3 regions of the Streptomyces sp. NPDC093085 genome follow, and region 3 is predicted to be linked to each of the others. Evidence: riboswitches for the same ligand, from Rfam matches in the RefSeq annotation. Region 3 holds a riboswitch; each other region holds the start of a gene.

Region 1 (10,074 bases), on a different contig from region 3:
GCACCGCGTTGGCCCCGACATAGGCACCGGCGCCGATCTCGACGGGGGCGACGGTCACCCAGCCGTCCGCGACCCGCCAGGGGCGGAGCGTGGCGCCGTACCCGACGGAGGCGCCCGCGCCGATACGGAGCAGGGCGGGCAGCCCGATGAGGCCGGTGGCGACGGTGGCCCCGGGGCCGACCCGGGCGCCGAGCAGCCGCAGATAGCCGGCCATCAGGGGGGAGCCGCTGAGGAGCTGGAGGGGGCCGGCGGTGAGGAGCAGGTTGAGCGTCCAGAGCCGTACGTAGGTGAGGGACCAGAGCCGGTGGTGGCCCGGCCGGATCCCGGCGGCGAGCGGGCGGGCGAGGGCGACGGGCAGGATCCAGCGGACCGCGAGATAGCCGCCGAGCCCCGCCGCCACCGCCTGGACGGTCGCGCCGGGCGGGATGCTGCCGCCGTACCGGCTGTACACGAGGGCGACGGGCAGGGTGGTGAGGAAGAGGAGCAGATAGAGGACGCCGACCTGGGCGGTGCCCGCGGCGGCGACCCGGCCCGTGGTGTGCCGGAGGGGCGCGGGGCGGGGCGGCTCGGTGAGCCGGGGGGTGGTGGCGGTGGCGTCCAGCCGCGCCGCGAGGCTCCGTACGGTCGGGTGCGCGTAGAGGTCGCGCAGGGAGAGGTCGCGCGGGGCGGGGGCGGCGGCACCGGCGCCGCCGGTGCTCCGGCCGCGCAGCAGGGAGACGACGCGGGCGGCGAGCAGGGAGTGGCCGCCGAGGTCGGTGAAGAAGTCCGCCTCGGCCGAGAGGGCGTCGGGGGCGATGCCGAGGACCTCGGCCCAGACGTCCCGTACCGCCGTCTCGGTGGCTCCCTCGGCGGCGACGACGGGTCCGGAGCCGAGCAGCCGCCGGCCCGAGGGGGCGGGGAGGCGTTGGAGGTCGGCCTTGCCGCTGGGCAGGGCGGGGAGCGCGGCCAGGATGTCGAGGTAGGCGGGGACCATGTAGGCGGGGAGTCTGCGGCGCAGTCGCTCGTGGAGCCGGGCGGCGAGCTCCTCGTCCCCGTCCTCGGTGCCGCCGGGCGCGCGGGACACATAGGCGGCCAGTTCGCCGCCGCCCGCCGCGCCGTCGGGGGCGGGGGCCCGGGTGGTGACGGCCTCGGCCACCCCGGGGTCCTCCAGCAGGACGCTGTCGATCTCGCCGAGGTCGACCCGGTACCCCCGGATCTTCACCTCGGAGTCGGCGCGCCCCAGGTACTCGATCTCGCCGTCCCCGGTGATCCTGCCGAGGTCGCCGGTGCGGTAGAGCCGGCCGCCGGGCGGGGCGAGCGGGTGGTCGATGAAGCGGTCCGCGGTCAGTTCGGGGCGGCCGGTGTAGCCGCGGGCGACGCCGGGGCCGCCGATGCAGATCTCGCCGACGGTGCCGTCGGGGACGGGGCGGCGCCCGTCGTCGAGGAGGACCACCACATAGGTGGGGAGGGGGCGGCCGATGGTGACGGGCCGGCCGGGCACCAGCTCGGCGCAGGTCGCGGTGACGGTGGTCTCGGTCGGTCCGTAGGTGTTGAGCATCCGGCGCCCCGGCCTGCTCCACCGGGTGACGAGCTGGGCGGGGCAGGTCTCGCCGCCGACCACGATGGAGCGGACCAGGGGGAGTTCGCGCGGGATGGTCTCCAGCAGGGTGGGCACGCAGTAGAGGAGGGTGATGGCGCGCTCCTCCAGGAAGTCGGCGAGTTCGGCGTCGAGCTGGCCGGAGTCCTCGGTGCCGGCGACGAGGACGGCGCCGACCGACCAGGTCGGCCAGATCTCCTCGATGGAGAAGTCGAAGGAGATCGTCATGCCCTGGTAGACGCGGTCCCGGGGCCGCACGTCGTAGAGCCGGGGCACGATGGTGAGGAAGTTGCAGATGCTGGACTGGGCGATCTCCACCCCCTTGGGCCGGCCACTGGATCCCGAGGTGTACATGATGTACGCGAGGGGGTCCTGGCCGTCCTGCTCCGGGTGGCCGGGGCGGGTGGCGGGCAGCGCGGCGAGCCGGTCCCCGTGGGTGTCGAGGGTGATCACCCGGCAGTCGAGCCCGGTCAGCGCCGGGGCGAGCCGGGAGGCGGTGAGGACCAGCCGGGCCCCGGAGTCGCCGGTGATGTAGGCGACCCGGTCGGGCGGCGACGCCGGGTCGATGGGCACGAAGGCGGCGCCCGTCTTCGCGACGGCGAGCAGGGCCACATAGGTGTCCACCGAGCGGGGGAGCAGGAGGGCGACCCGGGTGCCGTGGCCGGCGCCGAGCGCGCGGAGATGGTGGGCGAGCCGGTTGGCGCGGGCGTCGAGCTGGGCGTAGGTCAGCGTCTCGGGGCCGCATTCGAGGGCGGTCGCCGCCGGGGTGCGGTCACAGGCGGTCTCGAAGAAGAGGCGGAGCCGCCCGGCGGCCCCGCCGGGACCCGGTCCGTTCAGGAGCTCTGGCACCGTCCCACGCTAGGGGGTGGGATCGGCACCGGGCGGCAGGGACACGGGGGTGCCGGTCAGGCACAGGCCGGGCAGACCCCGCGGTAGGTGACCTCGACGTCGGAGACCGTGAAGCCGAACCGCTCCCCCACCGGGAGGTCGGCGAGCGGGTCGCCGGCCGGGTGGACGTCGCGGATGGTGCCGCAGACGGAGCAGACCAGGTGCTGGTGGGGGCGGTGCGCGTTCGGGTCGTACCGCTTGGCACGGCCGTCGGTGGCGACCTCGATGACCTCGCCGAGGGAGACCATCTCGCCCAGGGTGTTGTAGACGGTGGCCCGGGAGATCTCGGGGAGCCGCAGGGCGGCGCGGGCATGCACCTCGTCGGCGGTGAGGTGGACGTGGTCGCCGTCGAGGACCTCCGCGACCACACGCCGCTGGGACGTCATCCGCCAGCCGCGTCCGCGCAGTCGCTCCAGCAGGTCACTCATATCGGTTCACCTATTCAGGTTTGGCGGGAAACCAGAAGTTTACCGGCAGGGTCTACCCGTGGGATGTCCCGGGTTCGGCCCGGGCGGGTATCCGCCCCGTACGGGTGGCGGCTTGGCACACTTCTTGACTAAGACTCTGTCCATTGTAGGATCGGTTCCGGCAATAGCCAAGGGGCCGAGAGACGCAGCAGGACAAGGAATCCCATGTCTGAGAACCAAGAGGAAAACGCCGTCGCCGCGGAGACGGGCGGCGGTTGCCCGGTGGTGCACGGTCGCGCCCCGCACCCGACGCAGGGCGGTGGAAACCGCCAGTGGTGGCCGGAGCGGCTCAACCTGAAGATCCTCGCCAAGAACCCCGCCGTGGCCAACCCCCTCGGTGAGGACTTCGACTACGCCGAGGCGTTCGACAACCTCGACCTGCCGTCCGTGAAGCGGGACATCGCCGCGGTGCTGACGGAGTCGCAGGACTGGTGGCCGGCCGACTTCGGCAACTACGGCCCGCTGATGATCCGCATGGCGTGGCACAGTGCCGGTACGTACCGGATCAGCGACGGCCGCGGCGGCGCGGGCGCCGGTCAGCAGCGCTTCGCGCCCCTCAACAGCTGGCCGGACAACGGGAACCTGGACAAGGCCCGCCGGCTGCTCTGGCCGGTGAAGAAGAAGTACGGCCAGGCGATCTCCTGGGCCGACCTGATGATCCTCACGGGCAATGTGGCGCTGGAGTCGATGGGCTTCAAGACCTTCGGCTTCGCCGGTGGCCGCCCGGACGTGTGGGAGGCCGACGAGGACGTCTACTGGGGTCCCGAGACCACCTGGCTGGGTGACGAGCGGTACACGGGCGACCGGGAGCTGGAGTCCCCGCTCGGCGCCGTCCAGATGGGCCTGATCTACGTCAACCCCGAGGGCCCCAACGGCAACCCGGACCCGCTGGCGGCGGCCCGCGACATCCGCGAGACGTTCCGCCGGATGGCGATGAACGACGAGGAGACGGTCGCCCTGATCGCGGGCGGTCACACCTTCGGCAAGACCCACGGCGCGGGCCCGGCGGAGAACGTCGGGGCGGACCCCGAGGGCGCCTCGATCGAGGAGCAGGGCCTCGGCTGGAAGAACGCGTTCGGCACCGGCAAGGGCGCCGACACGATCACCAGTGGCCTGGAGGTCACCTGGACCAGCACGCCCACCCAGTGGGGCAACGGCTTCTTCGAGAACCTCTTCGGTTACGAGTGGGAGCTGACCACCAGCCCGGCCGGCGCCCACCAGTGGGTCGCGAAGGACGGCGCCGGTGCGGGCACCATCCCGCACGCCCACGACGCCTCCAAGAGCCTCGCCCCGACGATGCTCACCACGGACCTCTCGCTCCGCTTCGACCCGGCGTACGAGCAGATCTCGCGGCGCTTCCTGGCCGACCCGGAGGCGTTCGCCGACGCCTTCGCGCGCGCCTGGTTCAAGCTGACCCACCGCGACATGGGCCCCGTGGTCCGCTACCTCGGCCCGGAGGTCCCCGCCGAGGAGCTGATCTGGCAGGACCCGCTGCCCGAGGCCGCGTACGAGCAGATCGACGCGGCGGACGCCGCCGCGCTCAAGGAGAAGATCGCCGCCGCGGACCTCTCCGTCTCCCAGCTCGTCTCCACCGCGTGGGCGTCGGCCTCCTCCTTCCGGGGCAGCGACAAGCGCGGTGGCGCCAACGGTGCCCGGATCCGTCTGGAGCCGCAGAGCGGCTGGGAGGTCAACGGCCCGGAGCAGCTCTCCGTGGTGCTGACCGCCCTCGAAGGCGTCCGGTCGGCGTTCAACGCCGAGCAGACCGGCGGCAAGCAGGTCTCGCTCGCCGACCTGATCGTGCTCGCCGGTGGTGTCGGCGTCGAGCAGGCCGCCAAGGAGGCCGGTTTCGATGTCGAGGTGCCGTTCGCCCCGGGCCGGGTCGACGCGGCGCAGGACCAGACCGACGTGGAGTCGTTCGCCGCGCTGGAGCCGGCCGCCGACGGGTTCCGCAACTACCTCGGCAAGGGCAGCCGGCTGCCGGCCGAGTACCTGCTGGTCGACCGCGCCAACCTGCTCACCCTGAGCGCGCCCGAGATGACCGTCCTGGTCGGCGGTCTGCGGGTGCTGGGCGCCAACCACCAGGGCTCCTCGCACGGTGTGCTCACCGAGAACCCCGGCACGCTGACCAACGACTTCTTCGCCAACCTGCTCGACCTGGGCACCACCTGGCAGGCGAAGGACGGCGACGCCACGGTCTTCGAGGCCCGCGACGCCAAGGGCGAGGTCAAGTGGACCGGGACCCGGGCCGACCTGGTCTTCGGCTCCAACTCGGAGCTGCGCGCGCTCGCCGAGGTCTACGCGAGCGAAGACGCGAAGGAGAAGTTCGTGCACGACTTCGTCGCGGCCTGGACCAAGGTCATGGACCTCGACCGGTTCGACCTGGTCTGACCTTCCCGTCCGGCGTTCCCGCCCGGCGTTCTCGTCAGGCGTCTCGTCCGGCGTTCCCTTCCGGCGCTCCGTCCGTCCACGGGCGGAGCGCCGGTGACCGACAGCAGGGCCCGGCCGGTTCCCACCGGCCGGGCCCTGACGCGTATCCGTCGCGCGGGGACGGGATCAGGCGCCGGCGGCCAGCTCCGCGCGGATCTCCCGGGCGGCGGCGACCAGGTTCTCCAGGGAGGCGCGGGTCTCGGGCCAGCCGCGGGTCTTCAGGCCGCAGTCGGGGTTGACCCAGAGCCGCTCGGCCGGAATGGCCTCCAGTCCCGTGCGGAGCAGGGCCGCGGCCTCCTCGGCGCTCGGGACGCGCGGGGAGTGGATGTCGTAGACACCGGGCCCCGCCTCGCGCGGGTAGCCGTGACCGGCCAGTTCCCGGGCGACCTGCATATGGGAGCGGGCCGCCTCCAGGCTGATGACATCGGCGTCGAGGTCGTCGATGGCCTGGACGATGTCCCCGAACTCGGCGTAGCACATGTGGGTGTGGATCTGGGTGTCCGGGCGGACGCCGCTGGTGGTGAGCCGGAACGCCTCGGTGGCCCAGGCCAGGTAGCCTGCGTGGTCGGCGGCGCGCAGCGGCAGTGTCTCGCGCAGGGCGGGCTCGTCGACCTGGATGACCGAGGTGCCGGCCGCCTCCAGGTCGGTCACCTCGTCCCGCAGGGCGAGGGCGACCTGGCGGGCGGTCTCGCCGAGCGGCTGGTCGTCGCGGACGAAGGACCAGGCGAGCATGGTGACGGGCCCGGTCAGCATGCCCTTGACGGGGCGGTCGGTCAGCGACTGGGCGTACGTCGTCCACCGCACCGTCATCGGCTCGGGGCGGGAGATGTCCCCGGCCAGCACCGGCGGGCGGACATAGCGGGTGCCGTACGACTGGACCCAGCCGTGCTGGGTGGCCAGATAGCCGGTGAGCCGCTCGGCGAAGTACTGCACCATGTCGTTGCGCTCGGGCTCGCCGTGCACCAGGACGTCGAGGCCGGCCTTCTCCTGGAAGGAGACGACCTCCCGGATCTCGTCCTTGATCCGCTCCTCGTACCCGGTGGTGCCGATCCGCCCGGCGCGCAGATCGGCCCGCGCGGTGCGCAACTCGGTGGTCTGCGGGAACGAGCCGATGGTCGTGGTGGGCAGCAGCGGCAGCCCGAGGTGGGCGCGCTGGGCGGCGCTCCGTTCGGCGTACGGCTGGGAGCGGCGGCCGTCCGTGGCGGTGACGGCCCCGGCGCGGGCGCGTACGGCGGGGTCACGCGTGATCGGCGAGCCCGCGCGGGAGGCGAGGTCGGCGCGGTTGGCGGCGAGTTCACCGGCGATGGCACCGGTGCCCTGGGCCAGGCCCCTGGCGAGGGTGACGATCTCGGCGGTCTTCTGCCGCGCGAAGGCCAGCCAGCGCAGGATCTGCGGGTCGATGTCGCGTTCGGCGGTGGCGTCCAGCGGCACGTGCAGCAGGGAGCAGGACGCGGCGACATCGACCCGGCCGGCGAGGCCGAGGAGGGTCCCGAGGGTGGCGAGAGACTTCTCGTAGTCGTTGATCCAGATGTTGCGGCCGTTGACGACGCCCGCGACGAGCCGCTTGCCCGGGAGGCCGCCGACCGCCGCGAGGTCGTCCGGGGTGGCGGCGCCGGCCTCGGTGAAGTCGAGGGCGAGCCCTTCGACGGGGGCCTTGGCGAGCACGGTCAGCGCCTCGCCGAGCCGCCCGAAGTACGAGGCGACCAGGAGCTTCGGCCGGTCGGTGGCGGAGCCGAGCTCCCGGTAGACCCGAGCGGCCGCCGACAGTTCGGCCGGGGTGCGGTCCTGGACCAGGGCGGGCTCGTCGAGCTGGACCCACTCGGCGCCGGCCGCCCGCAGATCGGCCAGCACCTCGGCGTAGACCGGCAGCAGCCGGTCCAGGAGCGTCAGCGGCTCGAAATCCGCGGGCACCCCGGGGGCGGGCTTGGCCAGCAGCAGATAGGTGAGCGGGCCGACGAGGACGGGGCGGGCGGTGAGCCCCTGGACGAGGGCTTCCTTCAGCTCGGCGACCTGCTTGGCGGAGTCGGCCGTGAAGACCGTGTCGGGACCCAACTCGGGCACCAGGTAGTGGTAGTTGGTGTCGAACCACTTCGTCATCTCCAGCGGGGCGACCTCCTGGGTGCCCCGGGCCATCGCGAAGTAACCGTCCGTCGCGTCAGCCTCGACGGCGGCGCGGTGCCGCTCGGGGATCGCGCCGACCATGACGGTGGTGTCCAGGACATGGTCGTAGTACGAGAAGTCGCCGGTGGGCACCTCGTGGATGCCGGCGTCGGCGAGGGCCTGCCAGTTGCTCCGCCGGAGCCCGGCGGCGGTCTCCCGGAGGGCGTCGGCGGTGACCCGGCCCTTCCAGTACCCCTCGACGGCCTTCTTCAGTTCACGGTCACGCCCCTGGCGGGGGTAGCCGTACACGGTGGCCCGTGCTGCCGCGGCTGCGGGCTTCGCTGTCACGGAACTCTCCTTCGCGAGTCTGTCCGGTGGAACCCGGGGACGGGGTGGACGCGAAGGGACGACCGACCGGGCGGGCCACGGGGCTCCGCCGCCGTGTCTGCCGCTCGGTATGTACGCCGACCCGCCCACGAGGTCACCGGGGTGTCCGCACGCGACGGTCCGCGTGCGGGCAACGGGCAGGTCTTCGGACTCGTGGGCCCGTCCGGTGGCCGAAGGCCACGGGACACCTACTGGCCGTCGCTTCCCGGACCCGGGCGGGTCCAGTGCGTATGACGGCGGTCGTTCCCACATACCGCTGCGGGGCAGTCCCGGATTCTCACCGGGTTCCCTCTTACGACGTCCTGCCTGGCGGGCAGGGCGAACCTGTTGCGCCCTCCAGCCTAGCCGAGAGATCCGAAGTCCCGTCCCGGAGACGGCTCGCGGGGATCTGGACGAGATGGCGTTCGTAGGCGTCGTTGGTGAAGAAGGCGGGCAGTTCCCGGGCGAGTGCGGTCCGCTCGAAGACGGCCCTGACCTCGGCGGTTCTGGCTCCGGGGTGTTCCGCGGCGAGCGCCGCGCACTCGGAGTCGAGGAGAGCGGTGACGGTGGCGCGGCCGACCGCGCCGTGCCGCAGCCACTGCCAGATCTGGACCCGGGCGATCTCGGCGGTGGCCGCGTCCTCCATCAGCCCGTTGAGCGCGACGGCGCCGTGGCCCCGGAGCCAGGCGTCGTAGTAGCGCAGCGCGACGGCGATGTTGGAGCGGACGCCCTCCGGGGTGGGCGGGCCGGTGGTCCGTGCGACGGCGACCAGGTCACGGGCGGTGACCGTAACGTCGTCGCGGGCGCGGTCGAGCTGGTGGGGGCGGCCGTCGAGGACCGCGTCGAAGGCCGTACGGCAGACCGGGACGAGGCCGGGGTGGGCGACCCAGGAGCCGTCGAAACCGTCCTCGGCCTCGCGCTCCTTGTCGAGCCGTACGGTGGCGAGCGCGGCCTCGCGGGCGCCGGGGTCCCGGCCGGGGATCTGGGCCGCCATGCCGCCGATGGCATGGGCGCCGCGCCGGTGGCAGGTGCGCACCAGCAGATCGGTGTAGGCGCGGAGGAAGGGCGCGGTCATGGTGACCTTGGCCCGGTCGGGGAGGACGAAGTCGGGGCGGTGGCCGAAGTTCTTGATCAGGCTGAAGAGATAGTCCCAGCGGCCCGCGTTCAGTCCGGAGCTGTGCGCGCGCAGCTCGTAGAGGATCTCCTCCATCTCGTACGCCGCGGTGATCGTCTCGATGAGGACGGTGGCGCGGACCGTGCCCTGCGGGATCCCGAGGAGGTCCTGGGCGAGGACGAAGACGTCGTTCCAGAGCCGGGCCTCGTACCGGTTCTCCAGCTTGGGCAGGTAGAAGTAGGGGCCGGTGCCGGTCTCGGTGCGGCGGCGCGCGCAGTGGAAGAAGTGCAGGCCGAAGTCGACGAGGGAGGCGGCGAGGGGGCGTCCTCCGATGGTGAGGTGGCGCTCGGTGAGATGCCAGCCCCGGGGGCGGACGACGAGGGTGGCGGGGTCGGGGCCCAGCCGGTAGCGGCGGCCCTCGGGGGTGGTGAAGTCGAGCCGCCCGTGCACGGCGTCGAGCAGGGTGAGCTGGCCGGAGATCAGGTTCTCCCAGGTGGGCGCGGTGGCGTCCTCGAAGTCGGCCATCCAGACGTTCGCCCCGGAGTTGAGGGCGTTGACCGCCATCCGGCGTTCGGGCGGTCCGGTGATCTCCACCCGGCGGTCCAGCAGTCCGGGCGCGGGCGGGGCGACCCGCCAGCGGGTGTCGGCGCGGACGGCGGCGGTGGCGAGCGGGAAGCCGAGGGGGGTTCCGGTACGGAGCCGGTCGGCGCGGCGGCGGCGCTCGGTGAGCAGGTCGGCGCGGCGCGCGGCGAACGCGGCGTCGAGGCGGCCGAGGAACGCGAGGGCCTCGGGGGTGAGGATCTCGTCGTGGCGGTCGCCGGGCGGGCCGAGCACCTGGACCCGGCCGGCCGGGGCGGGGGCCGTGGGGGCGGTGGGGTGGGTGCGGGGCGCGGTGGTGGGCGTGGAGGTCACGGGGTCTCCTCGGCGGAGAGCGGAAGCGGTGAGGGTGGTGTGTGCGGTGTGCTGCGGCGCGGGCCCCGGGGAAGGGGCGTCCCCCGGGGCCCGTCGGCGGGTGGCGCTCGTACGGGATCGGCGCGTACCGGATCGGCGCGTACGCGTGGTACCCGTACCGCCGGGGCTCAGTGGAACTGCTCGGCCTCGGTGGAGCCGGCCAGGGCGGTGGTGGAGGAGGCCGG
Region 2 (10,074 bases), on a different contig from region 3:
GAACTGGGGCGGGCCGCGGGCTGGTCTCCGCTGCCACTGTCGATCCGTGACGCCCGCCGCACCGCGGCGCCCTTGCGGGCCCGACTGGCCGACCGCGCTCCGGCCCCCGTCCGCCCGTCCCCGGCCGGTGAACGGCCGCCTCTGCTGACCGCGCGCGGTGTCACCGTCACGTACAAGAGCCTTCCGGCCGTTCGGGAAGTCGATCTGGACCTGCGGGCCGGTGAGGTGACGGCGCTGATGGGCCGCAACGGCTCGGGCAAGTCCTCGCTCTTGTGGGCGCTCCAAGGCTCCGGGCCGCGCCGCGCGGGGACCGTGAAGGTCACCGACCCGCGCGGCGGCGCCCGCGTCGACCCCCACGCCGTTTCTGCCATCCGGGCCCGCACGCTCGTCGGCCTCGTTCCGCAGACCCCTGCTGATTTGCTCTATCTGGAAAGCGTCGGACAGGAGCTCGACCAGGCCGACACGGAATCCCAGGGGACGGAGAGCGCTCGCTCCATCCTGGACCGGCTCGCACCCGGTATCGGTGACACCACCCATCCCCGTGACCTGTCCGAGGGGCAGAAACTCGCCCTCGTCCTGGCCATTCAGCTCTCCGCCGCGCCCGGGGTGCTGCTCCTGGACGAACCGACCCGTGGCCTTGACTACGGGGCGAAGGCCGCTCTGACCGGCATCGTCGACCTTCTCGCGGCGGAGGGAAGGGCGGTCGTGATCGCCACGCACGACGTCGAGTTCGCCGCACGCGCCGCCGACCGTGTGGTCGTCATGGCGGAGGGGGACATCGTCGCAGACGGACCGACCACGGAAGTCATCCTCTCCTCCCCCGTCTTCGCGCCGCAGACCGCGAAAATCTTCGCCCCGCTGCCCTATCTGACAGTCGGACAAGTCGTGGACGCAATGCCGGCCGCGGGCGATAAGGGGACGGCCCCGTGACGTCGCGTGTGGCCGCGGCCATCCGGCTCACCCCTCGCGCCGGCGTCGTCATGGTCCTTGCCGCCTTCCTCGGCGTCGTCGCGTTCTTCTGGCCATTCGTCGTCGCCCCGGGGACATTCAGCTCGAACTACGCGCCCCCGCTGATCTTCGGCGTGCTGCTGGTTCTCGTCCTGTGCGTGGTCCTGTCGGAGATCGCCGAGGGCGGCATCGACTCCAAGGCGCTGGCGATGCTCGGCGTCCTGTCCGCCGTCAACGCGGCCCTGCGCCCTCTGGGGGCCGGCACCGCCGGCATCGAGACTGTCTTCTTCGTCCTCGTCCTCGCCGGACGCGTCTACGGACCCGGCTTCGGCTTCACCCTCGGCTGCACCTCGCTGTTCACCTCCGCGCTCATCACCGGCGGAGTCGGCCCCTGGATGCCGTACCAGATGTTCGGCTGCGCCTTCGTCGGCATGCTCGCCGGGTTCCTGCCCCGAGCGAGCGGCCGGCGCGAGGTTCTGATGCTGGCCGTCTACGGATCGCTGTCCGGCTACCTGTTCGGCTTCCTCCTCAATCTCTCCTTCTGGCCGTTCTCCCTCGACCCGAACAGTTCCATCGCCTACCTGCCCGGCCTGCCCTTCACCGAGCAGTGGCAGCGCTACATCGCGTTCGACATCGCCACCTCGCTGGGCTGGGACACCGGCCGTGCCGTCACCAACCTCATATGCATCCTGCTGGCCGGGCCCGCGGTTCTGACCACCTTCCGCCGCGCTGCCCGCCGGGCCCGATTCCGTGCCCCGGTGCGCTTCGCCGCGCCCAGGTCGGCCGCATCCGAACCCCGCTGACCAGCAACGACAGCATCAGATGGCCCTGCGGACTAGATTTACTAGGATGTCCAACTATATAGTCGTGGTGAAGGCCCGCGGTGCAGGGAAGCCGGTGTGATTCCGGCGCGGTCCCGCCACTGTGACCGGGGAGTACGCCGTCGAGCAGAACGCCACTGACGAGCAGGATGTCGGGAAGGCGGACGGCGCGCGCTGATCCGGGAGTCAGGATACCGGCCGTGGGATGTTCCGTGTTGTCCACGAGGATGGAGCTGACACGCATGGCACCGGTGTGCATCCACGACTCCGGCGGACCCGCCCGACGAGGCCCACGGCACGTCCCGCATCCGGCCGTCACCGTCTGACGGTTCCCTCGCCATACGCGATCCCGCGTCGCCCGAGCACCCGCACGCCACCACGCCGGGTGTGACGGACCTGCGCGCCATCCCGGATCACCTGACGAGAGCAGGCACCCATGGTCCGCGTACAAGACCGCGCCCCCGTGCGTGAGTTGACCCATTTCGTCGGCGGCAGGCACACCCGGGGAACGTCCGGGGTCTACGGCGACATCCACGACCCCAATTCCGGAGAGGTGCAGGCCCGTGTTCCGCTCGCGAGTCGCGCGGAGACAGAGGCCGTCATCGCTGACGCCACCGAGGCGCAGGGCGAGTGGGGTCAGTGGAATCCGCAGCGCCGGGCCCGCGTCTTCCTCCGATTTCTTCAGCTCGTCGAGGGGCAGAGGGACTCGCTGGCCCGTCTGCTCTCGTCCGAGCACGGCAAAACGGTCGCCGACGCGCACGGCGACCTCCAGCGCGGCCTGGAGGTAGTCGAGTTCGCCGCGGGCATCCCGCATCTGCTCAAGGGTGAGTTCACCGACAACGCCGGCAACGGCATCGACGTCCACTCTCTGCGCGCCCCGATCGGTGTGGTGGCCGGCATCACCCCGTTCAACTTCCCCGCGATGATCCCCCTGTGGAAGGCGGCTCCCGCCCTTGCCTGCGGCAACTCCTTCATCCTCAAGCCCTCCGAGCGTGATCCGTCCGTCCCGCTCCGGCTCGCGGAACTGTTCCTGGAGGCCGGCCTGCCGCCGGGCGTCCTCAACGTCGTACACGGCGGCAAGGAGACCGTCGACACCCTCCTCGAAGACCCTCGCGTCGGCGCGCTCGGGTTCGTAGGCTCCACCCCGATCGCCGCGTACGTCTATGCGACCGCCGCAGCCCACGGCAAGCGCGCCCAGTGCTTCGGCGGCGCCAAGAACCACATGATCGTGATGCCGGACGCTGATCTGGACCAGGCCGTGGACGCCCTGATCGGCGCCGGGTACGGCTCGGCGGGCGAGCGCTGTATGGCGATCTCCGTCGCCGTCCCGGTAGGCGAGGCCACCGCCGATGCCCTGCTGGCTCGTCTGAAGGAACGCATCGGCTCGCTGCGGATCGGCCGCAGCGACGACCCAGAGGCCGACTTCGGCCCCCTGATCGGCCGGGATGCCGTCGAACGGGTGCGCGCGTACGTCGACCTCGGCGTCGAGGAAGGCGCGGAACTCGTCGTGGACGGAAGGAACTTCGTTCTGCCCGGCCACGAGAACGGCTTCTTCGCCGGTGCGTCGCTCTTCGACCGCGTCACCCCGGCGATGCGCATCTACCAGGAGGAGATCTTCGGCCCGGTCCTCTCGGTCGCCCGCGCGGCGGACTACGAGGAGGCACTGCGCCTGCCCAGTGAGCATGCCTACGGCAACGGCGTCGCGATCTTCACCCGTGACGGAGACACGGCACGTGACTTCACCCGCCGGGTGAACACCGGAATGGTCGGCGTCAACGTGCCCATTCCGGTGCCGGTCGCGTACCACACCTTCGGCGGCTGGAAGCGCTCCGGCTTCGGCGACCTCAACCAGCACGGCCCGGACGCCATCCGCTTCTACACCCGTACGAAGACCGTCACCTCACGCTGGCCCGCGGGCCTCCGGGAGGGCGCGAGCTTCACCATCCCGACGATGGGCTGAGCACGATGACCGCCACGATGCTCACCGAGGATCAGCAGGCCCTTGTCGAGACGACCCTGGACTTCGCGCAGGACCATCTCGCCCCGCATGCCCTGGACTGGGACCGGGACAAGCATTTCCCCCTCGACGTGCTCCGCAGGGCGGCCGGCCTCGGCCTCGGTGGTGTGTACGTACGGGAGGAGTACGGAGGTTCCGCGCTCACCCGAACCGACGGCGTTCTCGTCTTCGAGACCCTCGCCTCCGGCTGCCCTTCCATTGCCGGCTACCTCTCCATCCACAACATGGTCGCCTGGATGATCGACCAGTACGGCGACCTGGCACAGCGCGAGCGCCGGCTGCCCGGCCTCTGCGCGATGGAGGACCTGGCGAGCTACTGCCTCACCGAACCGGATGCCGGCTCGGACGCCGCCGCCCTTCGCACCCGCGCGGATCGCGACGGCGACCATTACCTCCTGAACGGCGTCAAGCAGTTCATCTCCGGCGCGGGCGCCTCGCAGCTGTACGTCGTCATGGCACGCACCGGCGGTGACGGCCCGAACGGCATCTCCGCCTTCCTCGTCGACAGAGACGACCCCGGGCTCTCCTTCGGTCCCGACGAGCGGAAGATGGGCTGGAACGCGCAGCCCACCCGGCAGGTCATCCTTGACGGCGTCCGACTGCCGGCAGACCGCTTGCTCGGCTCCGAGGGCGAAGGGTTCCGTATCGCCATGAGCGGCCTCAACGGCGGCCGGCTCGGCATCGCCGCCTGCTCCCTCGGCGGCGCGCGCAGCGCCCTCGACCGCAGCCTCGTCCATCTCGCCGACCGGCAGGCGTTCGGTGCCCGGCTTCTCGACGCCCAGGCACTCCAGTTCCGTCTCGCGGACATGGCGACCGAACTCGCCGCCGCCCGGGCGCTGGTCCAGCAGGCCGCCCAGGCCATGGACCGGGGCGATCCGCAGGCTCCGCACCTGTGCGCGATGGCCAAACGATTCGCCACCGACACCGGCTACTCCGTCGCCGACCGCGCCCTGCAACTGCACGGAGGCTATGGCTACCTGAGCGACTACGGCATCGAAAAGATTGTCCGTGACCTGCGCGTCCACCAGATCCTGGAAGGAACCAACGAGATCATGCGCGTCATCGTGGCCCGCGGCCTGACGGAGGCGTTCGGATGACCACCGGCGAGCACACCGTACTGCTGCGCACCGAGGGGCGCGCCGCATACCTCACTCTCAACCGCCCCGAGGCACTCAACGCCCTCACCCACACCATGGTCCACCGCATCGACGAGGCGTTGACGGCCTGGGAGCACGACCCGGCCGTCGAGACGCTCGTCCTCACCGGCGCGGGGCAGCGGGGCCTGTGCGCGGGCGGCGACATCCACGCCATCCACGACGACGCCCTGACCGCGGACGGCTCCGCCTCGGCCGCCTTCTGGCGCGACGAATACCGGCTCAACGCCCGCATCGCCCGCTACCCCAAGCCCTACGTCGCCCTGATGGACGGGATCGTCATGGGCGGTGGAGTCGGCATCTCCGCCCACGCCGACATCCGCATCGTCACCGAGCGCTCCCGGATCGCCATGCCCGAGACCGGCATCGGCTTCGTCCCGGACGTCGGCGGCACCTACCTCCTCGCCCTCGCCCCAGGCGAACTGGGCACCCACCTCGCTCTGACGGGCGCACAAATCGGTCCCGAGGACGCCCTGCTGTGCGGACTCGCCGACCACTACCTCCCGTCCGCCTCACTGCTGCGCTTCGCCGACGACCTCTCCGGCATCCCCGTACGGGAAGCCCTGGCCCGTCATGTGCGTCCCGCCCCGCCGGGGAAGCTGTCCACGATGCGGGAGTGGATCGACTCCTGCTACGACTGCGACACGGTCGAGGAGATCGTCCAGCGGCTCCTCGCCCACGGCGACCCGGCGGCGAAGAAGGCCGCGGAGACCCTGCTGGCCAAGTCGCCCACCACACTCAAAGTCACCCTGGCCGCCCTGCGCCGCGCCCGACGGCTCGGCCCACTGGAGCGCGTGCTGGAGCAGGAGTACCGCGTCTCCTGCGCGGCCCTGGCCGCCCCTGACCTCGTCGAGGGAATCCGCGCCCAGGTCATCGACAAGGACCGGACACCGCGCTGGTCGCCGGCCACCCTGGCCGAGGTGACCGACGCCGACGTGGAGCGCTTCTTCGCGCCCCTCGGCGAACGGGAACTCGCGCTCGCCGGACCCGACACCACCGAGGAGGTGGTCTGGTGAGCAGGACCGTCGCGTTCATCGGACTCGGACACATGGGCGGCCCCATGGCCGCCAATCTGGTCAGGGCCGGTTACCGGGTGCGAGGCCACGACCTGGTGCCCAGTGCCGTCGACAGGGCCGCGCAAGCAGGGGTCGAACGGGCCGTGTCGGCGGCCGAGGCCGCAGCGGACGCCGACGTGGTCGTCACCATGCTGCCCGCCGGACACCACGTCCTGGGCCTCTACGACGACATCCTCGCCGCTGCCCGCACCGGCACCTTGTTCGTCGACTGCTCCACCATCGACGTCGCCGATGCCCGCACCGCTCACGGGCGCGCCCTTGCCGCAGGCATGCGCGCTCTGGACGCGCCCGTCTCGGGCGGCGTCGTGGGAGCCGAGGCGGCCACGCTGACCTTCATGGTCGGCGGGGGAGAGGCCGAGTTCGCCGAGGCGCTGCCCCTGCTGGAGACCATGGGGAAGAAGGCCGTGCGCTGCGGCGGCCCGGGAGCCGGACAGGCAGCGAAGATCTGCAACAACATGATCCTCGGCATCTCCATGATCGCTGTCAGTGAGGCGTTCGTCCTCGGCGAGAGCCTCGGCCTCTCCCACCAGGCCCTGTACGACGTGGCCTCCACGGCCTCCGGCCAGTGCTGGGCGCTCAGCGTGAACTGTCCGGTCCCAGGCCCCGTGCCTGCCAGCCCCGCCAACCGCGACTACCGGCCCGGCTTCGCCGCCGCCCTGATGGCCAAGGATCTCGGCCTGGCCGCCAACGCGGTACGTGCGGGTGGAGTGCGGGCGGAACTGGGGCTTCGGGCATCCGAGTTGTACGCCGCCTATGCCGAGCGGGCCGGTACCACCGAGGACTTCTCCGGCATCGTACGAACCATCCGGAACCAGAGCGGAGAACAGGCATGACCGCCGCAGACCAGACACTGAACTACGAGACGATCCTCGTCGAGCGCAGAGGCCGCACGGCCCTGCTCACCCTCAACCGTCCGACGGCCCTCAACGCGCTGAACCTGAAGGTCATGCACGAGGTCGTGGCAGCAACCGAGGCCCTCGACCGGGACCCTGACTGCGGCTGCATCGTCATCACCGGCTCCACGAAGGCGTTCGCGGCCGGCGCCGACATCAAGGAAATGCAGCCGCAGAGCTACATGGACATGTACCTCACCGACTGGTTCACCGCCTGGGACCGGCTCGCGCAGGTGCGCACCCCGACCGTCGCGGCCGTCTCCGGGTACGCCCTCGGCGGCGGCTGCGAACTCGCGATGCTCTGCGACATCCTGCTCGCCGCGGACACAGCGGTCTTCGGCCAGCCGGAGATCAAGCTCGGCGTGATCCCCGGGATCGGCGGGTCCCAGCGGCTTACCCGGGCGGTCGGCAAGGCCAAGGCCATGGAACTGTGCCTCACCGGACGCACCATGGACGCGACCGAGGCCGAGCGCGCCGGACTGGTCTCACGGGTCGTGCCCGTGGACGAACTGCTCGGCGAGGCACACGCCGTCGCCGAGACCGTCGCCGGCATGTCGCTACCCGTGGCGATGATGGCGAAAGAGGCAGTTGGCCGGGCCTTCGAGACCACGCTCGCCGAGGGGGTCCGCTTCGAGCGCCGTCTCTTCCACGCGGTGTTCGCCACCGCAGACCAGAAGGAGGGTATGGGGGCCTTCGCCGACAAGCGGAAGCCCACCTTTCGGCACAGGTGAACTCGGTAGGGGCGACACTCGCGAACTGTGGCTTCTGCAGGGTGGTCACCACCGCATCGGTCCCCTGGAGGAGCCGCTGCACAGCGGCGCGAACGAGGTGGTGGACGCGCACGCTGTACGAGATCGACGTCCCGCGACAGGTTCAGGCGCGGGTGGAGGGAACAGGCGTCACAAGGTGAAGACCACGGGCTTCGGCCACCACGTCTACCAGAAGCACTACTTCAGGGTGTCCATCGACGCCGGACGCCCTGGACTGTCTGATCGCCTGCGCCGTCCCCTCTGGGAGGAGACCCGCCTGGCCACCCTCCATGCGGCCCCGCGCCACGCCGTGCCGGCCCGCAGGAGAGTCCATCCCCACTCCAGAGAGGCCCGATCTCCGCGAACGGCCCTACCACCGGCCGGATCGCCCACGTCACGGAGCAACTCGCCCGACAACGTCCTGACTCTGCCGCGTCACCAGCCACTTTCCTTGGCAGTCTCCAGAGCTTCGAAAACCGTGAGCGAGTCGCGGAGCGCGGCGATGTCGTGGGTGCGTATGAAGTCCGCACCGCTGCGTGCGGCATACAGTTCCGCCGCCAGTGTGGCCGGACCGATTCCGGGAAGGCCGCTCCCGGTGAGCTCTCGCAGAAACGACTTGCGGGAGGGGGAGACGAGCACCGGTACGTCGAAGCGTGCCTTCAGCCGTTCGAGACCGGCCAGGGTCCTCAGCGACGGTTCGGGCGTGCTGCCCAGGAAATGGCCCAGACCCGGGTCGATGATCAGCCTGTCGTGTCCGATACCGGCCTGCTCCAGCGTGGCCAGGCGTTCGGCGAAGAACTCCTCTATTCCTCTGCATACTTCCGCGGGATCGGTCCGCACTCTGGTGGCCGGGCCGCGGCGCTGCACGGAGTGCATGACGACGAGTCGGCATCCACTGTCGGCGAGTGCACCGTACTGGGCGGGATCGTCGAAGCCCTGGATGTCGTTGAGATAGGTGGCGCCCCGTGCCGCGGCGAACCGTTGTGTCGAGGGCCGATATGAGTCCACCGATACAGGGATGCCCTCGGCGACCAGTTGGTCGATGACGTCTGCCAGTCGCTTCATCTCCTCGTCCTCGCTCACCTGCTGGGCTCCCGGATGGCTCGCGGCGGGCCCGAGCTCGATGACGCCCGCCCCCTCCGAGCGCAACCGGTGCGCATGGGACACAGCGGCCTGGGTGGTGAGGAACCTGTTTCCGTCAGAGAACGAATCCGTGGTCATGTTGACGATTCCGACCAGCGAGGGGCGGCGGATTCCCACAGGCGAGGTGTTCCCTGGCTTATCCATGGAGGTCAAGGTTCTGATAGATCTCTGTTGTCACCGTGGAGAAATTCATGGTCATGAAGTGGAGTCCGGGAGCCCCTTCGGCGAGCAGTCGGCTGCACATCGCGATGGCGTGGTCGATTCCGAGGGCCCGGACCGCTCGGGGATCGTCCTGCACGGCAACCATGGACTCGGCCAGCGGGGCGGGGATGACGGCGGTGGAGAGGGTCGGAATACGTTGCAGTGAGCGGATGGTGGTGACCGGCATGATCTCCGGGATGATCGGTGTCTCGCAGCCGGCCGCCGTCACCCGGTCACGGAAGCGCAGATAGTCCTCGACATCGAAGAACATCTGGGTGATGGCGTAGTCGGCGCCGGCCCGGCACTTGTTCACGAAGTGGCGGATGTCGCTGTCCCGATCGGGGGAGCGGGGATGCATCTCGGGGAAGGCGGCGACGCCGACGCAGAAGTTTCCTGACTCCTTGATCAGGCTGACCAGTTCACTCGCGTACTGGATGCCCCGAGGATGTTGTGCCCAGGGGCCGAGCGGGTCACCCGGCGGGTCTCCGCGCAGAGCGAGGACGTTCCGCACGCCCTGGTCGGCGTAGTGCCCCAGAATGTTGCGCAGTTCGGCGACACTGTGGTCCACCGCGGTGAGGTGCGCGACCGGGGTGAGCGTGGTCTCCTGGGCGATCCGCCCTGTGACGTTGACGGTCCGGCCTCGTGTCGAACCGCCGGCGCCGTAGGTCACCGAGACAAACGTAGGCGCCAGCGTCTCCAGTTTACGGATCGCGGTCCAGAGCCCGGCTTCGGCGGACGTGCTGCGTGGTGGCATGAATTCGAAGGAGTAGGAGTGACCTCCTCGTGCGAGGAGGTCGCGAATGGACAGTGCGCTGTCCGCCCTTGTACTGGGGATGCCGAGAGCCATGGGCTGCTGCTTTCTCTCAAGCCGGGGGCCGGGGGAGGAAGGCGGGTGCTTCCTCCCCCCGGCCTGCTGGGCTTGTGGTCAGGACGCGGTGAGTTCCTCGCGGACCGCGCGGGCGGCGGTGACCAGGTTCTCCAGGGACGCGCGGGTCTCGGGCCAGCCGCGGGTCTTCAGCCCGCAGTCGGGGTTGACCCACAGCCTCTCGGCGGGGATGGCCCGGAGGCCGGC
Region 3 (10,074 bases):
GACCCTCCTCTGCCAGGCCATGTACCGGCTCATTCTGCGGGGCAGCAGAGCCGCCGACGCGGCGGCGGCCCGGGCGGAGGGGGCCCGGCGGCGGCACGAGATCGCCCAGGCGCAGCGGGCCGCCGAGCGGGAACACCTCGCCACGCTCCACGACACCGCGTGCGCCACGCTGCTGATGGTCTCGGCGCACGGCCGCTCGCTCAGCCCGGCGGTGGTCCGCGCCCAGGCCGCGAAGGACCTGCGGCGCCTCGCCCTCGCCGACCCGCCGGCCGCCCGGGATCCGGGCGCCGCCCCGGGCGCACCGGCCGGCCCCGCCGCCCCGGACCCGGCGGCCCCGGCCGATCTGACCCGGGAACTCCTCGCCGAACTCGACGGCCACCCGCTCTCCGTCCGTACCGCGTTCGACCGTACGCCCGGCTCCCTCGGCCAGGTACCGGGCCCCGTCGCCGTCGCCCTGCGCGGTGCCCTCGGCGAGGCGCTGCGCAATGTCGCGCGGCACGCGGGGGTCCGTACGGCCACGGTGACGGCCACCCGGGGCAGACCTGGGGGACCCGGCGGATCCGACCGGCCCGGCGGACCCGGCGGATCCGACCGGCCCGGCGGATCCGACCGGCCCGGCGGACCCGACCGGCCCGGCGGACCCGGCGGATCCGGCCGGCCCGACCGGCCCGCACCGCGTACGGGTTACGCGCGGGCCCTGGACGCCGGGGTGTATCTCACCGTCACCGTCGTCGTCCGCGACGAGGGGCACGGCTTCGACCCGGCCCGGGTCTCCGCGCACCGCCGGGGGCTGGCCCGTTCCGTCGTCGAGCGGATGGCGGCGGCGGGCGGCGCGGCCACCGTCGACTCCCGGCCCGGCGCCGGGACGACCGTACGGCTGGAGTGGCCCCGTGGCTGACCGCGCGCGGCCCCCCGGCGGCAACGCCCCCGGCCCCCGGCCCGACCCGGGGGCCGAGCGGATCGCCCGTGCGCTCCGTTCCGGGCTCCGCGCTGCCGGGCTCTTCATCCTCACCGCCGTCCACCTCGGGCTCGCCCTGCCCGCCCTCCTCGCCAGCCTGCGCGGCTACCAGCGGCCCTGGGTCCAGCTCGCCGCTTTCACCCTGCTCACCCTCCTGATCATGGCGGACGCGCTGCTCGGCGCCGACCGGCGCGGGCGGCCCCGCTGGTGGGTGGCGCTCGGGCTGGCCTGCGCCCTCGTCGCCTCCGCCGTCTCCACCGGCGACCTGCCCGTGGGGGACTTCGTCGGCACCCCGCACTGGACCTTCCTGGAGATCGGCTGGTTCGGGGTGCTGCTGCTCTTCGACGCCGGGTTCGGGCCCACGCTCCTCTTCATCGGCGGCCATCTCCTCCTCACCCTCGGGCAGTTGCTCCTCGCGGGCGACCCGGGCCGGCAGGCCGCCGCCGGGATGGCCGTCAGCGCCCTCGCCATCTGCACCTTCCAGGTCGCCGCCGCGATCCTCGCCCGCTCGCTGGGCGACTGCGCCGCCGCGGCGAGCGCGACGGGGCGCGAGCGGGAGCGGGTCCGTACGGAGGCCGCCGTGGCCGCCCAGATCCACGCCGACCAGCGGGCCCGCTACGCCGAACTCGACTCCTCCGTGCTGCCCCTGCTCACCGGCCTCGCCGACGGCACGCTGGAACCGGGGGACGAGGCGGTACGGCGCCGCTCCGCCATCGAGGCGGCCCGGCTCCGGCGGCTCTTCGCGGAGCGCGACCACGCGCACGACCCGCTGCTCCACGAATTGCGGGCCGGTATCGATGTCGCCGAGCGCCACGGCGTCGATGTCCAGCTCGCCGTGCGCGGCGCCTCGGCCCCGGTCGACCGGCGGCTGCGCCGCGCCCTCACCGAGCCGGTGCTCGCCGCCCTCGCCACCGCCGAACGCAGCGCCCGCGCCACGGTGATCCGGGGCGGCGGCCTGATCCGGGTGAGCGTGGTGACGGACGCGCCGGGGACGGAGATCCCGGGGGCGACGGAGGGCGGCGACGGCAACGGTGGCGACGGCGGCGAAGGGGCCGGGGCGGCGGTGCGGGTGCGTACCGTACGGAGCGAGGGGCGGCTCCGGGTCGAGGCGTCCTGCACCGTCGGCGCCGGGGCCGCGGGAGGGACCGCGGGAGGTGCCGGGGGAGGGGCCGGGGGGCCGGGGGCCGGGTCAGGGAAGCCTCGTACCCGTACCCGAAGCCCTGTCTCAGCCGCCCCCGACGCCTCGGCCTGCGGCTAGCCGGTCCACCGCCGGCCTGCGGCTGGCCGGTCCACCGCCGGCCTGCGGCTGGCCGGGCCGGCGTTGGTGGGCCCACCGTCGGCCGGTCCACCGTCGGCCGGTGCGTCGTCGGCCGGTCCACCCGCCGGCCGGCCACCGCCCCGCTCAGAGCTCGTCCAGCGAGGTCCACCCGTCCTGGATGGCCCGCGCGACCAGGTTCGCCTTGGTCGTCGCGGGGCGCCCGGCGTTGGCGTACTTGATGCGCACCCGCTCCAGATAGGTGTTGACCGTACGGACCGAGAGCCCCAGGCTCTCCCCGACCATCGCCTTCGACTCCGACTGGAACCACTCCAGCAGCACCTCCACCTCACGCGGGGTCAGCGAGGGCCGCCCCGTCCGCGCGTCGCTGCCGAACGCCCCGGCCAGCGCGGGCGGCGTGTACGGGCGGCAGTCCGCCGCCGCCAGCGTCGCCGCCATCAGATGGCGCTCGCCCTCCGCCTTGGTGAGATACGTGAACGCGCCCAGGTCCAGGCAGGTCAGGGCGGTCTCCTGGCTGTCCTGCATCGTGTAGACGATGACCTGCCGCTCCCCGGCGACGAGTTGGCGCAGTTCGGGGTAGGCGGGCACGCCGTTGGCGAGCTGGAGATCGAGGACCACCACATCCGCCTCCCGGCCGGGACCGGTGGTCGCCACCGCGACGGAGGGCCCCTTGGCGACCACGGTGATGGGGCGTTCGGAGGCCGCGTACCAGGACTCTATGCCCGCGAGGACCACCGGGTGGTCGTCGATCAGCGCGACCGTCACGGGGGCGGTGGCGGCAGTCGCCGGTGACGTGGTTTCGGCCATACGGCATTCTCCGGCGCCCCGGCGCGGGGTGTCCGCCATCCTGCCGGGACGAGGGCCGTACGGGCCGGGAAAGTGCCCGAAAAGTAGGGGGGCGGGGCGGAAAACCGCCTGTGATAGCTTGCCGGGGCCAGTCGTACCCAGGCACCTGGGTCAGGGAATCCGGTGGGAATCCGGAACTGACGCGCAGCGGTGAGGGCGACGGGCGGGGCATCGGCCACTGGACCGCACTCGGTCCGGGAAGGCGCTCCGTCCGCGTGACCCCGAGTCCGAAGACCTGCTGGCGGCCCCCGTCCGCGGACCGTCGGCGGGGGAGCACCGTACGACCGGGCTCCGCGCATGGGCCCTCGACGCAGAGGAACGACCCCGTGCCGATCGCACGTCAGCTCACCCGTCCCTTCGGCGCCCGCATCTCCGGCCGCCTCCCCCGGACCCGTACCTCCCGGGCCCGTACCCCCCTTGCCGGCCCCTTCCTTGCCGGCCCCTTCCGCGCCCGCCTCTCCGGGCCCCGTATATCCCGGGCCCGCCGGGCCGCGCTGCTCCTCGCCGCCGGGGCCCTGCTGGTCACCGGCTGCGGCGGGCCGGGAACCTCCGGCGCCACGGACGGGGGCGGAGCGCCGGGCAAGGGCACGGCCGCCGCCCGTACCCTCACCAACTGCGGCGAGACGGTACGGGTCGACGCGCCCCCGCGCCGGGCCGTCTCGCTCAACCAGGGCACCACCGAGATCCTGCTCTCCCTCGGCCTCGGCGACCGCATGGCGGGCACCGCCACCTGGACCGACCCGCTCCCCGCCGGCCTGGCGAAGGAGAACGCCAAGGTCCCCCGGCTGGCCGAGAACAACCCCTCCTTCGAGAAGGTGCTGGACGCCGAACCCGACTTCGTCGCCGCCTCCTTCGTCTCCACCCTCGGCAAGGGCGGCGTCGCCACCCGGGCCCAGTTCGCGAAGGTCGGCGTCCCCACGTACGTCTCGCCGTCCGACTGCGTCAAGGACAACAGCGGCGACGGCGACGGGACCCGCGCCAAGCCGCTGACCATGGAGGACATCTACGGCGAGATCCGCGACCTGGCCACAATCTTCGACGTCCGGGAGCGCGGCGACCGGCTCGTCGCCGAGCTCAAGGCGCGGATGGCCAAGGCCGTGGCGGGGATCGACGCGAAGAAGGCGGGGGACGCGACGTTCCTCTACTGGTTCGCGAACTCCGACTCCCCGTACATGGGCGGCTGCTGCGGCGCGCCCGGCATCATCACCCACGCGGTCGGCGCGCGGAACGTCTTCGACGACACACACGACGAGTGGCCCCAGATCAACTGGGAGACGGTCGCCGACCGCAACCCCACCTTCCTCGTCATCGGGGATCTCACGCGCAGGCAGGAGACCGCGGAGACGGCCGAGAAGAAGATCGAGTTCCTGGAGAGGAACCCGGTCACCAAGAACATGGACGCGGTCAAGGAGAAGCGGTTCGTCAAGGTCAGCGGGCAGGCGATGAACCCCAGCATCCGTACGGTCGAGGGCGTGGAGCGGGTCGCCGCGGCCCTGCGCGCCTACGCGCCCGCCGCGTGACCACGGTGCCGCTCATACGGGCGCCCCGCCCCACCCCCGGCCCCGGGGCCGGCCGGTCCGCCTGGTCCGGGCGGACCGGATGGGTGGGATGGGCCGGGGGGATCGTGGCGCTCGTCCTCTCCGTCGCCGTCGCGATCACCATCGGCCCGGCGGACATCCGGGTCCCGGACGTCTGGTCGGTGGTCGCCGCGCATCTGGGGTGGGGCGAGTCCACGCTCACCCCGATCCGCGACGGCATCGTCTGGAACCTGCGGCTGCCGCGCACCCTGCTCGCCGCCGTCTGCGGCGCCGGGCTCGCGGTCTGCGGCGCGGTCATGCAGTCGCTGCTCCGCAACCCGCTCGCCGACCCCTTCGTGCTCGGCGTCTCCTCGGGGGCGTCCACCGGGGCGGTCCTGGTGGTCGTGCTCGGGGTCGGCGGAGGGGCGCTCTCCGTCTCCGGCGGGGCGTTCGCCGGCGCGGTCTGCTCGTTCGCGATGGTGCTGCTGCTCAGCCAGACGCTGGGCGGGACGGTGGACCGGGTGGTGCTCTCCGGGGTCGCGGCGATGCAGCTCTTCTCGGCGCTCACCTCGTTCGTCGTCCTCACCGCCGCCGACGCCGAGACGACGCGCGGGGTGCTCTTCTGGCTGCTCGGCTCGCTCAGCGGCGCGGGGTGGGGCGATGTGCGGATCTGCGCGGCGGTGCTCCTGGTGGCGCTGGCGGTGTGCCTGGGGTACGGACGGACGCTGGACGCCTTCGCCTTCGGGCAGGAGGCGGCGGGGCACCTCGGCGTCTCCGTCGCCCGTACGCGCGTCGTGCTGCTCTGCGTCACCGCGCTGCTGACGGCGGCGCTGGTCTCCTCGGCGGGGGCGATCGGCTTCGTCGGCCTGGTCCTGCCGCACGCGGCGCGCGCCCTGGCCGGCCCCGCGCACAGCAGACTGCTCCCGGTCACCGCGCTGGCCGGGGCGATCTTCCTGGTCTGGGTCGACACCCTGGCCCGTACGGTGCTCGACCCGCAGGAGGTCCCGGTGGGGGTGGTGACCTCGCTGATCGGGGTCCCGGCGTTCGTGCTGGTGCTGTACCGGGGGAGGCGGGTCCGATGACGTACGGGGAGAAGACGGAGTCGGAGGCGGCGACGACGGGGGAGGGGCCCGGCCCCGGCCTCGCCGCCGACCGGGTCTCCCGTACGGCGGCGGGGCGGCTGATCCTCGACGGGGTCTCCCTCGCGCCCCGGCCCGGCTCCACCGTGGGGCTGCTCGGCCCGAACGGCTCCGGCAAGTCCACCCTGCTCCGGCTGCTCTCCGGCGTCCTGGCCCCCGCCTCCGGTGTGGTCACCCTGGACGGCGAGCCGCTGGCCGCCGTGGGGCGCCGGGCGGTGGCGCGCCGGGTCGCCGTGGTGGAGCAGCAGACGGACACCCAGGTCGACCTGACCGTCCGTGATGTCGTACGCCTCGGCCGCATCCCGCACCGCAGGGCCTGGACGCCGCCGTCCGGCGAGGACGAGGAGGCCGTAGGGACCGCCCTGGAGCGCACCGGGCTCACCGACCGCGCCGGGCAGTCCTGGCACACCCTCTCGGGCGGGGAGCGCCAGCGCGTCCAGATCGCCCGGGCCCTCGCCCAGGCGCCCCGCGAACTCCTTCTGGACGAGCCGACCAACCACCTCGACATCCAGCACCAGTTGGAGCTGCTCGGCCTGGTCGCGGCCCTCCCCGTCACCACCGTCATCGCCCTGCACGACCTCAACCTCGCCGCGATGTACTGCGACGAGGTCGTGGTCCTCTCCCGGGGCCGGGTGGTCGCGGGCGGCACCCCCGGCGAGGTGATCACGGAGGCGCTGATCGCGGAGGTCTACGGGGTACGGGCCGCCGTCACCCGGGACGAGGACGCGGAGGGCCGCCCGCATGTCCGCTTCCTGGGCACGGTGCCGCGCGCCCGACAGGGTGCCTTTCCGTCCTGACACCGTCATGCCGTAACAGGGCGTCGGGGCAAGGTGATCCATCCCACCAACCGGACCCCGCCTCCGGTCTGCCCTTCCCCACCCCTTGTTGCATATGATGCGCAAGTGCCTGCCTACCGCATCCGAACGGCGACCCCCGAGGACGCCGACGCCGCCCGAGCCGTGATGCTCGACACCGTGTACCACGACTTCGGTTCGGGGTACGTGCCGCGCTGGCACGGCGACATCATCGACATCGAGGCCGCCTATCTCACCCCCGTACGCCACACGCTGCTGGTCGCCGTGGCGGAAGGCGCGGAGGGCGCGGAGGGTATGGAGGGCGCGGAGGTCGTCGCCACCGCCGCGCTCGACTCCCGGGGGCCCGCGCACCCGCCCAACCCCCGCTGGCTCGCGGAGCGTTACCCCTCCGGCGAGACCGCGCACCTGCGCCGGGTGTACGTACGGCCGGACCACCGGCGCCAGGGGCTCGCGCGGGCGCTCGTCCGCGAGCTGCTGGAATTCGCGGTGGCGGACGGCGGTTACCGTTCCGTCTACCTCCACACCGACCCGGCGGTCACCGGCGCCGAGCCCTTCTGGCGGTCGCTCGGGAAGGTGGTCTGCGACGAGCGGGAGCCGGCGGAGGGGGTCCCCGGGGTCCCGGCGGGGACGGTGCACTTCGAGATCCCCATGACCTGGTGAAAATGATTATCAGGTAACCTCTTTTTCTGTCTTGCCCGCCACCGAACTGTCTTGCCGCCACCGAGAAGAAGGACCATGCGCCCTGCCCTCCGCCGCCGCCCGGCCGCCGGTCTGCTGCTCGTTCCCCTGCTCGCCCCGCTGCTCACCGGCTGCTTCGCCGGGGGCGGGGGCGGAGGCGGCACCGACGGCTCGGGGTCCGGCGCCGCCGGTTCGCGGCTGCGGGTCGCGCTCGCGTTCCCGCCGTCCGAGAACTTCTCCCCGTACGGCGCCGACGCGACCCTCCTCAGCCGGCTCGGCGTCACCGAGGGGCTGACCCGGCTGGACGGCAACGGCTCCGCCGTGCCCGCGCTCGCGGAGTCGTGGCGCCAGGAGGGCGACCGGGGCTGGGTCTTCACCCTGCGCGAGGCCACGTTCCAGGACGGGGAGCCGGTCACCGCGGCGTCGGCCGCCGCCGCGCTCACGCACGCGACCCGGGCGCGCCCTGCCCCCGCCGCGCTCTCGGGCACCGGGCTGACGGTGAAGGCGGAGGGTGCCCACACGGTCCGTATCACCACGGCCGCCCCCGACCCGGTCCTGCCCCTCCGGCTCGCGGGCCCCAGCCTGGCGGTGCTCTCCCCGAAGGCGTACGGATCGCAGGCGTACGGAACGGATGGTTCCGCCCAGGGGAAGGCCGCGCGGGGGCCCGATCCGGTCGGCCACGCCACCGGTCCTTTCACGCTCACCAAGGTCGACGGCGCCTCCTCCGCCACCCTCGACCGCTTCGACGACTACTGGGGCGGGCGGGCCCAGGCGGCCGGGATCGACGCGAAGTTCATCGCGGACGGCACCGCCCGTGCCAACGCCCTGCGCTCCGGCGAGGAGGACATCGCGGAGGCGATACCCGTCTCGCAGGCCTCGGCCCTCCCCAAGGGCGTCGCCCGCGAGGTGCCCACCGCGCGCACCACCAGCCTCGTCCTCAACACCCGCACCGGCGCCTTCGCCGATCCGGCGGTACGGGCCGCCGCGCGGGAGGCCCTCGACACCGCCGTCCTCGCCAAGAACGTCTACGAGGGGTACGCCGATGCGGGCCAGGGCATCTTCGGCCCCGCGCTCACCTGGGCTGCGGGCGGGCGGCAGCGGCCCGCGGGGCGGGCGGAGGCGGCCACCCCCGCCGAGGTCAAGGGCGCCGCGATCACCCTCGCCACGTATGACAACCGGCCCGAGCTGCCGGAGGTCGCCCAGGTCGTGCAGCAGCAGTTGGAGAAGGCGGGGTTCACCGTCAAGCTGACGGTCCGTGAGTCCTCGCGTATCGAGGGCGACGCGCTCGCCGGGAAGTTCGACGCGTTCATCGGCGCCCGCAACACCATGCTGGACACGGGGGACCCCGTCTCCGTCCTCGCGAGCGACTACACGTGCGACGGTACGTACAACATCGCGCAGCTCTGCGCGAAGGACGTGGACCGCGCGGTCGCATCCGCCGAAGCGGTGGCGGACCCGGGCCAGCGGCGGCGCGCGGCGCTCGCCGCCGAGGCGAAGATCCTGGCCACGGACGCCGTCGTCCCCCTGGTCCACCAGCGCAACATCGTCGGCGTCGCCACGTCCGTACGGGGCGCCCTGCTCGACCCGTACGAGCGCACCCTCGTCGCCCCCGGCACCCGCCCCTGACCACCCCCGACATGAACCGACCCCCGCCCGCCCGGCCCCAGGGGCCCACGCCCCCGGGCCCGGCAGCGCCGGCCCGTACCGGGTCTTCGGGTCCGCCTGCACCGACCCCCGGCGGCGCCATACCGAGCGGGGCCGCGCCCGCCGATCCGGCCGTGCCGGACCGTGCCGGACCTCCGGGCCCGCCCACGCAGGCCCCCGGCGGCGCCACACCGAGCGGGGCCGGGGTCTCCGGCCCATCCGCGCCGGCCCCCGGCCGCGTCATACCGGGCGGTACCCGGCCCCCCGGCCCGTCCGCGCCGGAGAGCGCCGTGCTCCCCGGCCGGGTCGCGTCCCCCGGCCGCACCACCTCGCCCCGTACCGCGCGCCCCGCCGCCGTACGCCTCGTGGCGGTGGGCGCTCTGTGGCGTGCCGCTCTCGTCGGCGGGCTGCTCTGCGCTATCGGGGTGCTGCCCTGGCTCTCCCGTACCGACCCCGCGCTCACCGTGCTCAAGGCGCGGTCCGCCGAGCGCGACCCCGCCCCCGAGGTCCTGGCGGCGGTACGGGACCAACTCGGGCTGGACGACGGGCCCGGCCGTCTCCTCCTCCACTGGATGCTCGGCCTCGCGCGCGGCGACGCGGGGCACTCCTGGATCTCCGGGGCCGCCGTGCTGCCCGCCGTGGGGCAGGCCCTCGGCGCCTCCCTGCTCCTCATGGCGACCGCGCTGGGCGTCGCCGCCGTCACCGCCGCCGCGCTCTGCGCCCGTACGGTACGGCTGGGCGCCCGGCGTGCGCCGGCCGCGCGGCGTACCGGGGGAGCGGCGGCCATGCTCGCCGCGCTGCCCGAGTTCCTGACCGCGTCGGTGCTGGCCACCGTGGTCGGCGTCCATCTGGGGTGGCTGCCCGCGCTCGGCTGGGAGGGGCCCCGGTGGCTGGTGCTCCCCGCGCTCGCGCTCGGCCTGCCCGCGGGGGCGCTGCTGGGCCGGCTCCTCGACGACACCCTGCCCGGTGCCTTCACCGAACCCTGGGCCACGGCCGCCGCCGCACGCGGTATCCCGGGCGGCCGGATCGCCCGTCAGGCCGTGCTCCGCTGTCTCCCCGGGCTCCTGCCCAACCTCGGGCTCTTCGTGGCCGGCCTCACCGGTGGCGCGGTCGCCGTCGAGCAGATCTTCGACATCCCCGGGCTCGGCCGGCTCACCCTCCAGGCCGCGCTCGCCCAGGACCTCCCCGTCCTCCAGACCGG

The links. Region 3 has a riboswitch for cobalamin ahead of AB0O07_RS14265 (ABC transporter substrate-binding protein). Riboswitches for the same ligand answer to the same signal wherever they lie in the genome.
Region 1: another riboswitch for cobalamin. It lies ahead of metE (5-methyltetrahydropteroyltriglutamate--homocysteine S-methyltransferase); the one in region 3 lies ahead of AB0O07_RS14265 (ABC transporter substrate-binding protein).
Region 2: another riboswitch for cobalamin. It lies ahead of AB0O07_RS08115 (CoA-acylating methylmalonate-semialdehyde dehydrogenase); the one in region 3 lies ahead of AB0O07_RS14265 (ABC transporter substrate-binding protein).

The regions. Positions count from the first base shown of each region.
Region 1 is NZ_JBFBFB010000002.1:281,080-291,153, forward strand. It holds gene AB0O07_RS07900 (Pls/PosA family non-ribosomal peptide synthetase) at 1-2,425, opposite strand, end outside; gene AB0O07_RS07905 (Fur family transcriptional regulator) at 2,482-2,892, opposite strand; gene katG (catalase/peroxidase HPI) at 3,097-5,319, shown strand; gene metE (5-methyltetrahydropteroyltriglutamate--homocysteine S-methyltransferase) at 5,485-7,806, opposite strand; cobalamin riboswitch at 7,985-8,140, opposite strand; gene aceB (malate synthase A) at 8,138-9,772, opposite strand; gene aceA (isocitrate lyase) at 10,018-10,074, opposite strand, start outside.
Region 2 is NZ_JBFBFB010000002.1:327,845-337,918, reverse strand. It holds gene AB0O07_RS08125 (ATP-binding cassette domain-containing protein) at 1-930, shown strand, start outside; gene AB0O07_RS08120 (ECF transporter S component) at 981-1,751, shown strand; cobalamin riboswitch at 1,800-1,987, shown strand; gene AB0O07_RS08115 (CoA-acylating methylmalonate-semialdehyde dehydrogenase) at 2,206-3,729, shown strand; gene AB0O07_RS08110 (acyl-CoA dehydrogenase family protein) at 3,735-4,883, shown strand; gene AB0O07_RS08105 (enoyl-CoA hydratase/isomerase family protein) at 4,880-5,956, shown strand; gene mmsB (3-hydroxyisobutyrate dehydrogenase) at 5,953-6,849, shown strand; gene AB0O07_RS08095 (enoyl-CoA hydratase) at 6,846-7,640, shown strand; gene folP (dihydropteroate synthase) at 8,094-8,945, opposite strand; gene metF (methylenetetrahydrofolate reductase [NAD(P)H]) at 8,938-9,849, opposite strand; gene metE (5-methyltetrahydropteroyltriglutamate--homocysteine S-methyltransferase) at 9,928-10,074, opposite strand, start outside.
Region 3 is NZ_JBFBFB010000004.1:108,113-118,186, reverse strand. It holds gene AB0O07_RS14280 (hypothetical protein) at 1-898, shown strand, start outside; gene AB0O07_RS14275 (hypothetical protein) at 891-2,216, shown strand; gene AB0O07_RS14270 (response regulator transcription factor) at 2,361-3,041, opposite strand; cobalamin riboswitch at 3,153-3,338, shown strand; gene AB0O07_RS14265 (ABC transporter substrate-binding protein) at 3,551-4,600, shown strand; gene AB0O07_RS14260 (iron chelate uptake ABC transporter family permease subunit) at 4,684-5,679, shown strand; gene AB0O07_RS14255 (ABC transporter ATP-binding protein) at 5,676-6,533, shown strand; gene AB0O07_RS14250 (GNAT family N-acetyltransferase) at 6,639-7,211, shown strand; gene AB0O07_RS14245 (ABC transporter substrate-binding protein) at 7,287-8,855, shown strand; gene AB0O07_RS14240 (ABC transporter permease subunit) at 9,239-10,074, shown strand, end outside.